2 regions of the Pectobacterium hainanensis genome follow, and region 1 is predicted to be linked to the other one. Evidence: riboswitches for the same ligand, from Rfam matches in the RefSeq annotation. Region 1 holds a riboswitch; the other holds the start of a gene.
What was found. A riboswitch is a leader RNA that binds a small molecule or an ion and turns the genes downstream of it on or off. The one in region 1 is predicted to bind cobalamin.
Positions count from the first base shown of each region.

Region 1 (5,790 bases):
GTCCCAGTGTTTCAGTATTACCCGTTCGGCCATTGGCATAGAGCAAACAGTCGGCTTTCATTTTTTTGCCCGATTTTAGATGGACGATAACGCCATCGGACAACCCTTCAATACGTTCAAATTCTTCGTTATGGCGGATCACCACGCCATTGTTCCAAAAATGATAGGACAGTGAGTCTGACATTTCCTGATCGAGAAACGCCAGTAAACGATCGCGAGTGTTGATCAGGTCGACCTTAACGCTCAATCCACGGAAGATCGATGCATATTCGCAACCGATCACGCCAGCGCCATAGATGATGACGTGTTGCGGCTCATGATTAAGTTGTAGGATCGAATCGCTGTCATAAATACGGGGATGCGTGAAATCGACTTCCGGTGGGCGATAAGGCCGCGAACCGGTCGCAATGATGATATTGGCGGCGGTCAGGGTATCGTGTGTGCCATCCGGATAATGTACGGCAAGCGTATGTGCGTCAATAAATTGCGCCTCGCCGGAGAATAGTTCGCACTGATTTCGCTCATAGAACCCCTGACGCATGCGGGTTTGCTGACCAATCACGCTGTCGGCATGACGCAGGATATCGGAAAATGAAGAACTGATAATGCGGGAGTTATCACTATAGAGTGGGTTCTGGTTGAATTCGATGATACGGCTGACGGCATGGCGCAAGGCTTTGGAAGGAATGGTTCCCCAATGGGTACAGCCGCCGCCGACATTGTAATGTCGTTCAATTACCGCAATTTTAGCCCCTTGTTTGGATAAGCCCATGGCTGCCCCTTCGCCGCCGGGACCTGAACCAATCACTATCGCATCGTAGTCGAATTGCTTTTGTAAGGCCATTGTCTAAACCTGTTTTTATACAAAATAGTAACTTGATTGTAACATCGCTCACGGTAGAACCCAATCATCCCTGCTGTTATTAAGGAGAAATGATAGGCGCATTTTTAATATGGCAAACTTTGTCTCAGTATGCTGGGATTAAAGTTTGCTATAGTGCTTTTCTGGAAAGGAGAGCGAAGGATTTGGGCAGGATAATGGGTGTCAGAGCACAACAAAAAGAACGGACGCGTCGTTCGCTGATTGAGGCGGCGTTTAGTCAATTAAGTGCTGAACGTAGTTTTGCCAGCCTGAGTTTGCGTGAGGTCGCTCGTGAAGCCGGTATCGCGCCAACCTCTTTTTATCGCCATTTTCGCGATGTGGACGAATTGGGGCTGACGATGGTGGATGAAAGCGGGTTGATGCTGCGTCAGCTAATGCGTCAGGCCCGGCAACGTATTGCGAAAAGCGGCAGTGTGATCAGAACGTCAGTGTCTACTTTCATGGAATTTATTGGCGATAATCCTAACGCTTTCAGATTGTTATTACGCGAACGCTCTGGAACGTCTGCTGCATTTCGTGCTGCGGTCGCGCGTGAGATACAGCACTTTATCGCAGAATTGGCTGATTATCTGGAAGTTGAAAATCATATACCCCGCAGTTTTGCGGAGGCGCAATCAGAAGCGATGGTGACCATTGTTTTTAGTGCCGGGGCGGAAGCATTGGATGTCGATTTGGCACAGCGTAGGCAACTGGAAGAACGTTTGGTGTTACAACTGCGCATTATCTCTAAAGGCGCTTACTACTGGTATAGAAAGGAACAAGACTCTGGCACCAGTACAAGTACTTCGTGATTTTTATACCGAATATTCCTGACATAATTTGAGTTGCTGCGGCATCCCATAATGCTAGCCCCTTGGATAGGGCAAGTCGTAAACGTCGCTAATATACAGGGCAACTTGGAATATGGCGGGTGTCAACATGAAAAGGGAGATCCCATGACAAAACAACCACCTCTGCAAGAAAAAGGGACGCTGTTGCTGGCGCTTATCGCTGGGTTATCGGTGAACGGTGCGTTTGCAGCGTTATTTAGTTCAATCGTCCCCTTCTCGATTTTTCCCTTGATTGCGCTGGCGCTCTCTATTTACTGCCTGCATCAGCGTTACATGAATCAGAGCATGCAAGAAGGGATGCCAATACTGGTCGCCGCCTGTTTCCTATTGGGATTGTTGATCTACAGCGCGATTGTTCGCGTTGAATACCCGGCTATTGGCTCAAATTTTATTCCGTCTCTGCTGTGTGTTGCGTTGATTTTCTGGATTGGACTTAAATTGCGGGCCAGAAAGCCTGCAACAGAGATAGACACACCGTAGGTACTCGTTTCTGGCGGCGATGCCGCCAGTCAGTAGTGCGGATTACGTGCGTTTTTCCAGTACTACGCCACATTCCATGTGGTGGGTATAGGGGAATTGGTCAAAGAGCGCCAGACGTTGAATCCGATGTGTATCATTCAACGTTTCCAGGTTGTGGCACAGCGTTTCCGGGTTGCAGGAAATATAGAGTATGCGCGGATAAGCCTGCACAAGTTTGAGCGTTTCTGAATCCAGACCGCTACGTGGTGGATCGACAAAAATGGTTTCGCACTGATAATCGGTTAGATCGATCCCTTCTAAGCGATTAAACGCCCTGAACCCTTGCATGGCTTGAGTAAACTCTTCTGCTGACATTCGGATAATCTGTACGTTATCAATCAGGTTTGCTGAAATGTTATATTGTGCTGCGGCGACGGAAGGTTTGGCGATCTCAGTAGCCAGCACCCGCTCGAAGTTTCTTGCCAGCGCGAGTGAAAAATTGCCATTGCCGCAATACAGTTCCAGCAAATCACCTTTTGATCCTGCCGTAGCATCTAACGCCCACTCCAGCATCTGAATATTGATTGCCGCATTCGGCTGGGTAAAGCTATTTTCCACTTGCCGGTAAATCATATCCCGGCCTGCAACTGGCAGACATTCATCGACATAATCGTGGTCAAGGCAGATTTTGGTTTTTGTCGCGCGACCAATTAACTGTAGACGAAATCCTTGATGAGTCAGGTTGTCGCGTAGTACGCGGGCATGTTCCTGCCATTCCTCATCCAGTGCGCGGTGATACAGTAGAGAAACGACGATTTCACCGCTCAACGTGGATAAATAATCAATCTGAAATAATTTGCGGCGTAGCGTCGGGTTGGGCTGTAACTCGCGAATCAACACCGGCATCAGACGATTAATCAGTTCGCTGGCTACGGGAAATTGATCAACCCGAATGCGTTGTTTCGTTTGCGGGTTAAACATGATGTGGTAAAGCTCATCGCCGTCATGCCAAATACGAAATTCTGCTCGCATCCGGTAGTGGCTGACGGGGGAACGGAAAACGAATGGTTCCGGCGCATCAAAGGGTGCCATCATCCTGCGAAGACGTTCAGTTTTTTGTGCAAGCTGGTCGTCATATTGATCAATAGGCAGGGTTTCTGGCGTCATGGTTTTCTCGTCTGAACGGCGTCTAAATGAGGTTTACTGGCGGGGAATTGTAGGGAATATCGCTGGGAAGTCCAGTTCTGTTATACGGTTATGCTGTTGTGAAATAGCAGTCTAGACATCTGCATGCTGGCATCGTAGCATGTGCGTCCGGCCTTTTATCATGAGTTAAAAGGGAATCCAGTGTAAATCTGGGGCTGACGCGCAGCGGTAAGGGAACGTCGAGCGATAGCATGATTGCAGACACTGTCTTTTAAAGATGGGAAGTCATCGCTCCTATTGTTAACCATACTTTCGTTTTCGAAATAGAGTAACAATGGCACCCAAGCCCGAAGACCTGCCGGTATACGTCGCAATGACCATGACCATCGCGTGCTATCGATCGTGGTAATGCGGCATCCTTAATATGGTGTGGATGCTTGATTTATGTTTAAAAAAACAACGCTGTTGACAGCGCTCTCTGTCACGGCATTTTCCGGCTGGGCGCAGGATAGCCATTCATCGCAAGATTCTTCTGACGATATTGTCGTAACAGCAAACCGTTTTTCTCAACCCGTTTCCTCTGTGTTGGCTCCAATCGATATTGTCACTCGTGATGATATTGATCGTTGGCAGGCTAAAAATGTATTGGAAGTGATGCGCCGATTACCCGGTGTTGATATCGCTCAGAATGGCGGGTTGGGGCAAAGTGCCTCAATGTTTATTCGTGGTTCAGAAGCGCGTCATACTCTGGTGCTGATTGATGGAGTGCCTGTTGCTAAACCTGGGATTTCAGGTGTTGCTGATTTCAACCAGATTCCAATTTCTCTTGTTCAGCGTATTGAGTTTATTCGTGGCCCTCGCTCTGCGGTGTACGGCGCTGACGCGATTGGTGGCGTGATTAATATCATTACTCAGGCTGAAGGTGACAGCGCAAACCTCCATGCTGGCATAGGGTCCAACCATTATCAGGAATATGGTGGCAATTTTCGCCGTATGATTGCGGATAATACGCAACTGACTTTGGCTGGCGCATATCAGGACACAAGAGGCTTTAATGTTTATCCTGATTCTTCCTATAGCGTTGATAGAGATAGAGACGGTTGGCGAAATAAATCATTCTGGGCGGGCGTTGAACATAAGTTTAATGAGCGTTTTTCAGGGTTTGTGCGCGGCTATGGCTATGGGGCAAATAATGATTATGACGCGAGATCTCCCGGAGAAGGGGATGAGCAACAAACCTATAACCACACCTATAGCTCAGGCTTGCGTTTCAATCAGGGGAATTATGCTTCTCAACTGATTGCTACTTATCAGACATACAGTTCGCTGAATTACGCCAGTACCCAAGGGCGCTACGGCAAGAATCATTCGCTGGATGATATGGAACAGCGTAATCTGCAATGGGGGAATACCTTTGCAATTGCGCATGGAACAGTGAGTGGCGGTATTGATTGGAAGCAGCAGAGGCTAACTTCCAAAGGGGTAAGTTTTAGTAGCGGCCTCCGAGAGGCGAACAGCTATAAACAAGACAATACTGGCGCTTATATTACCGCGCAGCAGCAGTACGGTTCGGTCACTTTGGAAGGGTCTGCGCGCGGAGATGATAATGAACAGTTTGGCCGTTATGGAACATGGCAGTTGGCTGCGGGATGGGAATTTGTTCCTGATTATCGTTTCACGCTTTCTTACGGCACGGGGTTCCAGGCTCCAACGCTGGGTCAGTTATACGGGCAGAAACGTTTTGATATTGACTCGAATAAAGACCTGAACCCTGAAGAATCAAAACAGTGGGAAGCCGGGATTGAAGGGTTGACGGGTCCATTGGACTGGCGCCTGTTCGCTTATATCAACAAAGTTGATAACCTCATTGAGTATGAGTATTCCTCTGCGACGAATACTGGAACCTATTACAACGTCAAAGCGGCAACGATGAAAGGCGTTGAATGGACAGGATCGTTTGATACTGGCATTGTAAAACATCAAATTACGCTGAATTATCTTGATGCGCGTCGTGATGATGATGACAACGTATTGGGGCGTCGAGCGAAGCAGCAGGCTAAGTATCAACTTGATTGGTCATTGTATGACGTGGATTTTGATCTTAGTTATCAATATGTAGGAAAACGTTTTGATTCGGTTCAGAATACTCGACGTTTGCCAAGCTACAGTACCGTTGATTTCGCAGCTTCATATCCGATCACCTCTCACCTAACCGTTCGTGGTAGAATTGCCAACCTGTTTGATAAAGATTATGAGACGGCATATGGCTACCGCACGGCAGGGCGAGAATACTATCTCACCGGAAGCTATACCTTCTAACCTGCCATCCCGTCCTACGGTACTGGTGTTCGATTCCGGCGTAGGCGGGCTGTCTGTTTATGATGAGATCCGGCAACTCTTGCCGGATCTTCACTATATTTACGCATTCGATAATGAAGCGTTTCCCTATGGTGAGAAACCGCAGCAGTTTAT
Region 1 is NZ_JBJYIN010000010.1:152,502-158,291, forward strand. Features, by position in the region: gene sthA (Si-specific NAD(P)(+) transhydrogenase) at 1-844, opposite strand, end outside; gene fabR (HTH-type transcriptional repressor FabR) at 1,039-1,674, shown strand; gene ACKPVM_RS12345 (YijD family membrane protein) at 1,819-2,193, shown strand; gene trmA (tRNA (uridine(54)-C5)-methyltransferase TrmA) at 2,236-3,339, opposite strand; cobalamin riboswitch at 3,474-3,695, shown strand; gene btuB (TonB-dependent vitamin B12 receptor BtuB) at 3,763-5,637, shown strand; gene murI (glutamate racemase) at 5,582-5,790, shown strand, end outside.

Region 2 (5,790 bases), on a different contig from region 1:
CCTTATCTTGCCCAGCAGCCCGCTTCATCTCTAGCTCAAGCGCCAGCGAGCGTTTCCAGCTCTCTTCCGACATCGGCGTCACAATGCCGGTTGTGCCAATGATGGAAATACCACCGAGTATCCCTAGTCGTCCGTTATAGGTTTTTTTGGCTCGCGCTTCGCCCTCAGGCGCGAAAATCGTGATATTTGCACCGCGTGCCGGCCCGATAACCTCACGGACTGCGGCTTCAATGGTGTGTAGCGGCGTGCGGTTAATTGCTGCATGACCGATAGGTAAACCAATCCCTTTTCGCGTCACTCTGCCGACGCCCTCACCCCCCGTGATGTGAATCTCACCGTGGTCACAGAGCGTGACGCGAGCAAAAATCAACATACCGTGTGTGGCGTCTACATCATCTCCGCCATCTTTACGAATTGCCGCCGTCGCTTGCTGTCCTTCGATCAGCGGTTGTTCTACGTTGAGATACAATGTGACGCCTGACGGTGTGACAATCGACACCTGATCAATCACCTGCTGACGCAGTATCATCAGTGCAGCGACTTTCGCGGCTGCCGTCGCGCACGACCCCGTGGTATAGCCCTTACGGTATTGTTTTCCGTTATGCCAGACGGTATCCATCTGCGTATCGAGGCTCACCGCGACTCCCGCATTCGATATAGAATGGCGTTCACGATGGCGGCAGCAACATTGCTGCCACCTTTGCGTCCTTTTGCCGCGATACAGGGAAAATCGCTTTGAATTAACGCCTCTTTTGACTCGGCGGCGCCGACAAAACCAACGGGAACGCCGATGACCGCCAACGGCGGTGTCTGTCCACCCTGTGAGCGTTCAAGGAGCCGAAACAGTGCAGTAGGCGCGTTACCAAATACAAACAGCTTTTTACCGTCTTCCTGTAACGCAATATCCACTGCCGCCATTGAACGTGTAATATTTTCTTCCCTGGCTCGTTCGACTACGCGAGGATCGCTGATAAAACAACGGCATTCACTCCCCAGTTGAGCCAGCTGCGTTTTATTAATGCCCGATAGCGCCATCGTGGTGTCGGTATAAATGATGCAACCTGCTCGTAATCCATCGGTAATCCGCGCCAGAACGTCATCAGAAAACCACAGCACATCCAGCCAGTCAAAATCCGCCGTCGTGTGGATAACGCGCTTAATCACCGCTTCCCGATCGCGATCGGCAAAGCGGTAATTCGGGTAATCACTGGCGATAATATCGCTGATAATCTCAAAGCTGCGTTGCTCAATTTGCTGTGGTTGCTGGAGATAGTTCATTCATTTTCCTTACGTTATAAAACCAGGCACGCTATGCGATAACAACGGCAGACAGCAGCAGCGATATCAGTGCAAACAGCAACAGTGCCAAAAGTGAAGCCACCATCATCAACTGAATACTACGGGGGATATCGCTTAACGCGATTTCCCGACAATCATCACCAAGCCACGGTTTTTCTACCCGCTCACCAAAATAATCATTCGGACCACCAAGACGTACGCCTAGCGCCCCCGCGACTGTTGCTTCTGACCAGCCACAGTTTGGACTGGCATGCTGATAGCGGTCACGCCAACCGATGCGCAACGCCTGCCGATAATCCGCTTTCAACAGCCATGCTGCCGTACTTAATAAAAGCCAGCTCAGTCGTGCAGGGATAAGATTCGCCACATCATCCATCCGAGCGGATACATAGCCGATGGCACGATATTTCAGGTTCTTGTAACCCACCATCGAATCCAGCGTATTCACTGCTTTGTAAGCCATCGCCAACGGCGGGCCACCAAGCAGCAAAAAAAACAGCGGAGCAATGACGCCGTCCACGCTATTTTCCGCCACCGTTTCCACCACGGCACGGGTAATTTGTGGTTTTTCAAGCCGGGAAGTATCGCGACCAACAATCCACGAAAGCTGACGACGACTGTCGTCTAATGAACCATGTTGTAGCGCCTGGTGAACCGCCATCGCCGCATCACTCAGGCAACGACCCGCTAGCACGGTATAAATCATCCAGACTTCCACCAGCCACCCTAGCCACGGATGAATGTGGGTCGTCAACGCAATCACACCCCAACTCAGCAGCCAGGTCAGACCCACTACCACCAGCCACAACAACGCCCCTCCCCATCGTAACGAGCGCTCATGATGGCAACAGAGACGAATTCGGTTTTGCAACCATGAGATGAGGTTGCCGATCCAGCGCACCGGATGCGGCCAATGCGGTGGATCGCCAAGCCAATAATCCAGTAAAAAGGCGACAAACCAGGCGGACAGGATCACGGGATGAACCTCTCATCTACACACCTGGCGGCGCTAAACCAACGGTCGAGCAAACCCGAACGCTGGGCAAAATGCACATGAAGGTAACTGGCACAGGTCTGTCGAAGCTGATATCCCCCCTGCCACTGTTTGATAACCGAACCATCACGAGATTTCGTGCAATTAAAACCAGGAAGCAGTGAAGTGGAAAAATCGGAATAGTGAAATTCATGGCCTCGCAATATCTCGCCGCGCGCGGCTAATAGCGTGTCCGTCATGGCCTGAGCGTCACAATAGCCAAAACGTGTCAGTCGTTTCCCCATCCGACTCTCTCCGGGCAACACCGCGCTCATACGATGCCGCTGCCCGCTGGCGTCTGTCAGACCTTCACCTAAATACATCAGTCCACCGCACTCCGCATAGATCGGTACATTTCGCTGGTGAGCGGCTTGCAAAGCACGGTGCATCGACGTATTCGCGGCGAGGGACTCAGCGTAAATTTCGGGATATCCACCGCCAAGATAAATCATCTGGCTATCAGGAAGACGGCGGTCATGAATCGGACTGAAACGCTGGAGACGCACACCGGCCTGCTCCAGCAAATCGAGGTTGTCCTGATAGTAAAAGTTGAAAGCATCGTCCTCCGCCAAAGCCAGCGTCAGCCCTTCGGCCAATGCTGGCGTAAACAGCGTTGGCATCTCCCCCTCCGGCAGGCAAACACCACTGCATAAACGCAGTAAGCGATCAACATCAATGGTTTCTTCTATTTGCTGCGCCAGTTTTTGCCAACGCGCATCATCACCGGTTTGGGGTTTCTCTTGTTCCGAAACCTGATGCGATGGCGTTTGCTGAAGGTGTTCTCTGGCGGGGATCAACCCAAGATGACGGGATGGCAATGCAATGTCATCCATGACGGGTAAGCGACCCAGTACCGGGATGCCGCAATAATGCTCAATGGCATGGCGCAACAACTCATAATGCTCAGCCGAATTCACCCGGTTGACGATCACACCCGCAATGGTCAGATGAGGATCAAACTGGCGAAAACCCATTACCGTTGCCGCAATTGATGTCGATATCGCTTTACCATCCACCAGCAGCACGACCGGGCAACCAAGCTGTTTTGCCATCGCTGCCGTACTGCAATAGTTCGGGTCCGTACCATAACCATCAAACAACCCCATGACACCTTCGATAACCGCTACATCCGCATGACGCATCCGCTGTTTATACAGGCCGTTAAGTGTTGCCGTGGGAAGCATAAAGGCGTCAAGATTGCGTGATGTCACGCCGCATATCGCGCTGTGCCAACTCGTATCGAGATAGTCCGGTCCAACCTTAAAGGGTTGAACATTTAACCCGCGCCGCATGAGTGCTCGCAAAAGCCCAAGGGTAAGCGTGGTTTTGCCGCAACCGCTGCTGGTGCCAGCAATAACAAACGCGGCGTTGTGTCGTCCCTGCCCTGCAGAGGCATGATTATCGTGTTCCTGCACACACGGCATAAAAAAATCCCGACATCATCGGTCGGGACGTTATGCCATAAGCTACGCTACAACGGCATTGCCGCTGTACATATCCAATGACAACCGCTTCCCACCGAAGGAGTTGTGTTTATTATTGTCAGGTCGGTCTTCTGGCTTAGCATCACTCTCGCCCGTCCCTTCCCAATCTTTTCGATCAGTGGCTTCACGGGTTCGTCAGCATCACAGCAGCGGGGGCTGCGGGGGATTGGCACCCCCTTCCCAGTTATCATGCATCATGACAACATACTGAATTGCGTCGTACTCAATTCAAACCTGACAACAGTCTGTATTTATTCGTTCTGTGCTTTATTTACACTCGCTAATTTAGCCATAAATCATTAAAGCAGAGCTGTTAAACTGCATCATACTGAATTTTGACGTCGATCTTTTGATGTTGTGCATAAAATGAAGAGGAAAATCGCAATGCAAAATATACGTGGCTTTGCTGCTCTTGATTCAACCAGTCCGCTGGTTCCCCATCAGTTTATTCGCCGGGATCCGCGGGAAGACGATGTAGTTATCGATATTATTTATTGCGGTGTCTGCCATTCCGATATTCATATGGCTCGTAACGAATGGAAGAACAGCCTTTATCCAATTGTGCCGGGGCATGAAATCATCGGGAAAGTCGTTAGCGTCGGTAGCGCGGTCAAGCGTTTTAAAACGGGTGACTGGGTTGGTGTCGGTTGTATGGTGGATTCATGTCAACACTGTGACGCCTGTGAAGAAGGATTAGAGCAGTATTGTGAAGAAGGCATGACCCTGACCTATGGCTCGGTTGACCGGCATGATGGTCTGACCACCTTTGGCGGTTACTCTGAGCGCATCATTTCCTCCGATAAATTTGTGCTAAGCCTCTCAGACAAGCTGGATATGAAATCTGCCGCGCCGTTACTGTGTGCGGGTATTACTACCTATTCCCCACTAAAACACTGGAATGTTGGCCCTGGCGACACGGTTGCGGTTGTCGGATTGGGTGGGCTTGGACATATGGGATTGAAATTTGCCAAGGCGATGGGCGCGAATGTCACGCTCTTTACCCGTTCACCGGGCAAAGAACAGGAAGCCCGCAGACTGGGAGCCGATCATGTGGTCATATCTACCGATCCAGCACAAATGACGGCAGTGACGAATCATTTCGATATTATCCTGGATACCGTTCCGACTCAGCACGATCTCAATCCCTATCTGACCACATTGAAACGCGATGGCACGCTGATTCTTGTTGGTCTGATCGAACCGATTGAACCGACGGTGCATAGCGCTCCGCTGGTGATGGGCCGTAAATCTATTGCAGGTTCACTGATCGGTGGTATTGAAGAGACTCAGGAAATGCTGGATTTTTGCGCTGAACATGGTATCAGTTGCGATGTTGAGATGATCGACATGCAGGATATCAACACGGCCTATGAGCGGATGCTAAAAAGTGACGTGCACTATCGGTTTGTTATCGATATGGCCTCACTAAAAGCCAGTTTCACTGAGTAAAAACCACGCCGCTCAATCCAGGACATGGCGACCATTTCTTTGCTTATGCTATGCTGACCCCCATTAACATCTGGGATCTCAATAAAATATCATGAGCGAACATGGCGGCAATGTGCTGGAAATGGCGCTGAAAGTAGGTATCGATGCCAACGACATTATCGACTTCAGCGCCAATATTAATCCTCTGGGCATGCCAGCCTCCTTGAAAACCGCAATCGTCACCCAACTCGAACGTGCAGAATGCTATCCGGATGTGACATATCGAGCACTTCATGCGGCTCTCGCGCATGCTCATAACTGTGAACCCAACCAAATAATGGCTGGCAATGGGGCAACAGAACTGATTTATGCGGTGGTTCAGTATCTCCAGCCTCGCCGAGCATTGCTGTTAACACCCGGTTTTGCTGAATATCGGCGGGCACTGGTACGCATCGGCTGCACCATTGATGATTATGTTCTGTCACCAGAGGACGGGTTCCAACCAGACGAGCGCTTGCTAACAGCACTGGACAACACTCACTACGA
Region 2 is NZ_JBJYIN010000001.1:102,408-108,197, forward strand. Features, by position in the region: gene cbiD (cobalt-precorrin-5B (C(1))-methyltransferase CbiD) at 1-619, opposite strand, end outside; gene ACKPVM_RS00630 (cobalt-precorrin-8 methylmutase) at 634-1,278, opposite strand; gene cbiB (adenosylcobinamide-phosphate synthase CbiB) at 1,310-2,275, opposite strand; gene ACKPVM_RS00640 (cobyrinic acid a,c-diamide synthase CobB) at 2,272-3,756, opposite strand; cobalamin riboswitch at 3,861-4,064, opposite strand; gene ACKPVM_RS00645 (NAD(P)-dependent alcohol dehydrogenase) at 4,201-5,265, shown strand; gene cobD (threonine-phosphate decarboxylase CobD) at 5,357-5,790, shown strand, end outside.
Region 2: another riboswitch for cobalamin. It lies ahead of ACKPVM_RS00640 (cobyrinic acid a,c-diamide synthase CobB); the one in region 1 lies ahead of btuB (TonB-dependent vitamin B12 receptor BtuB).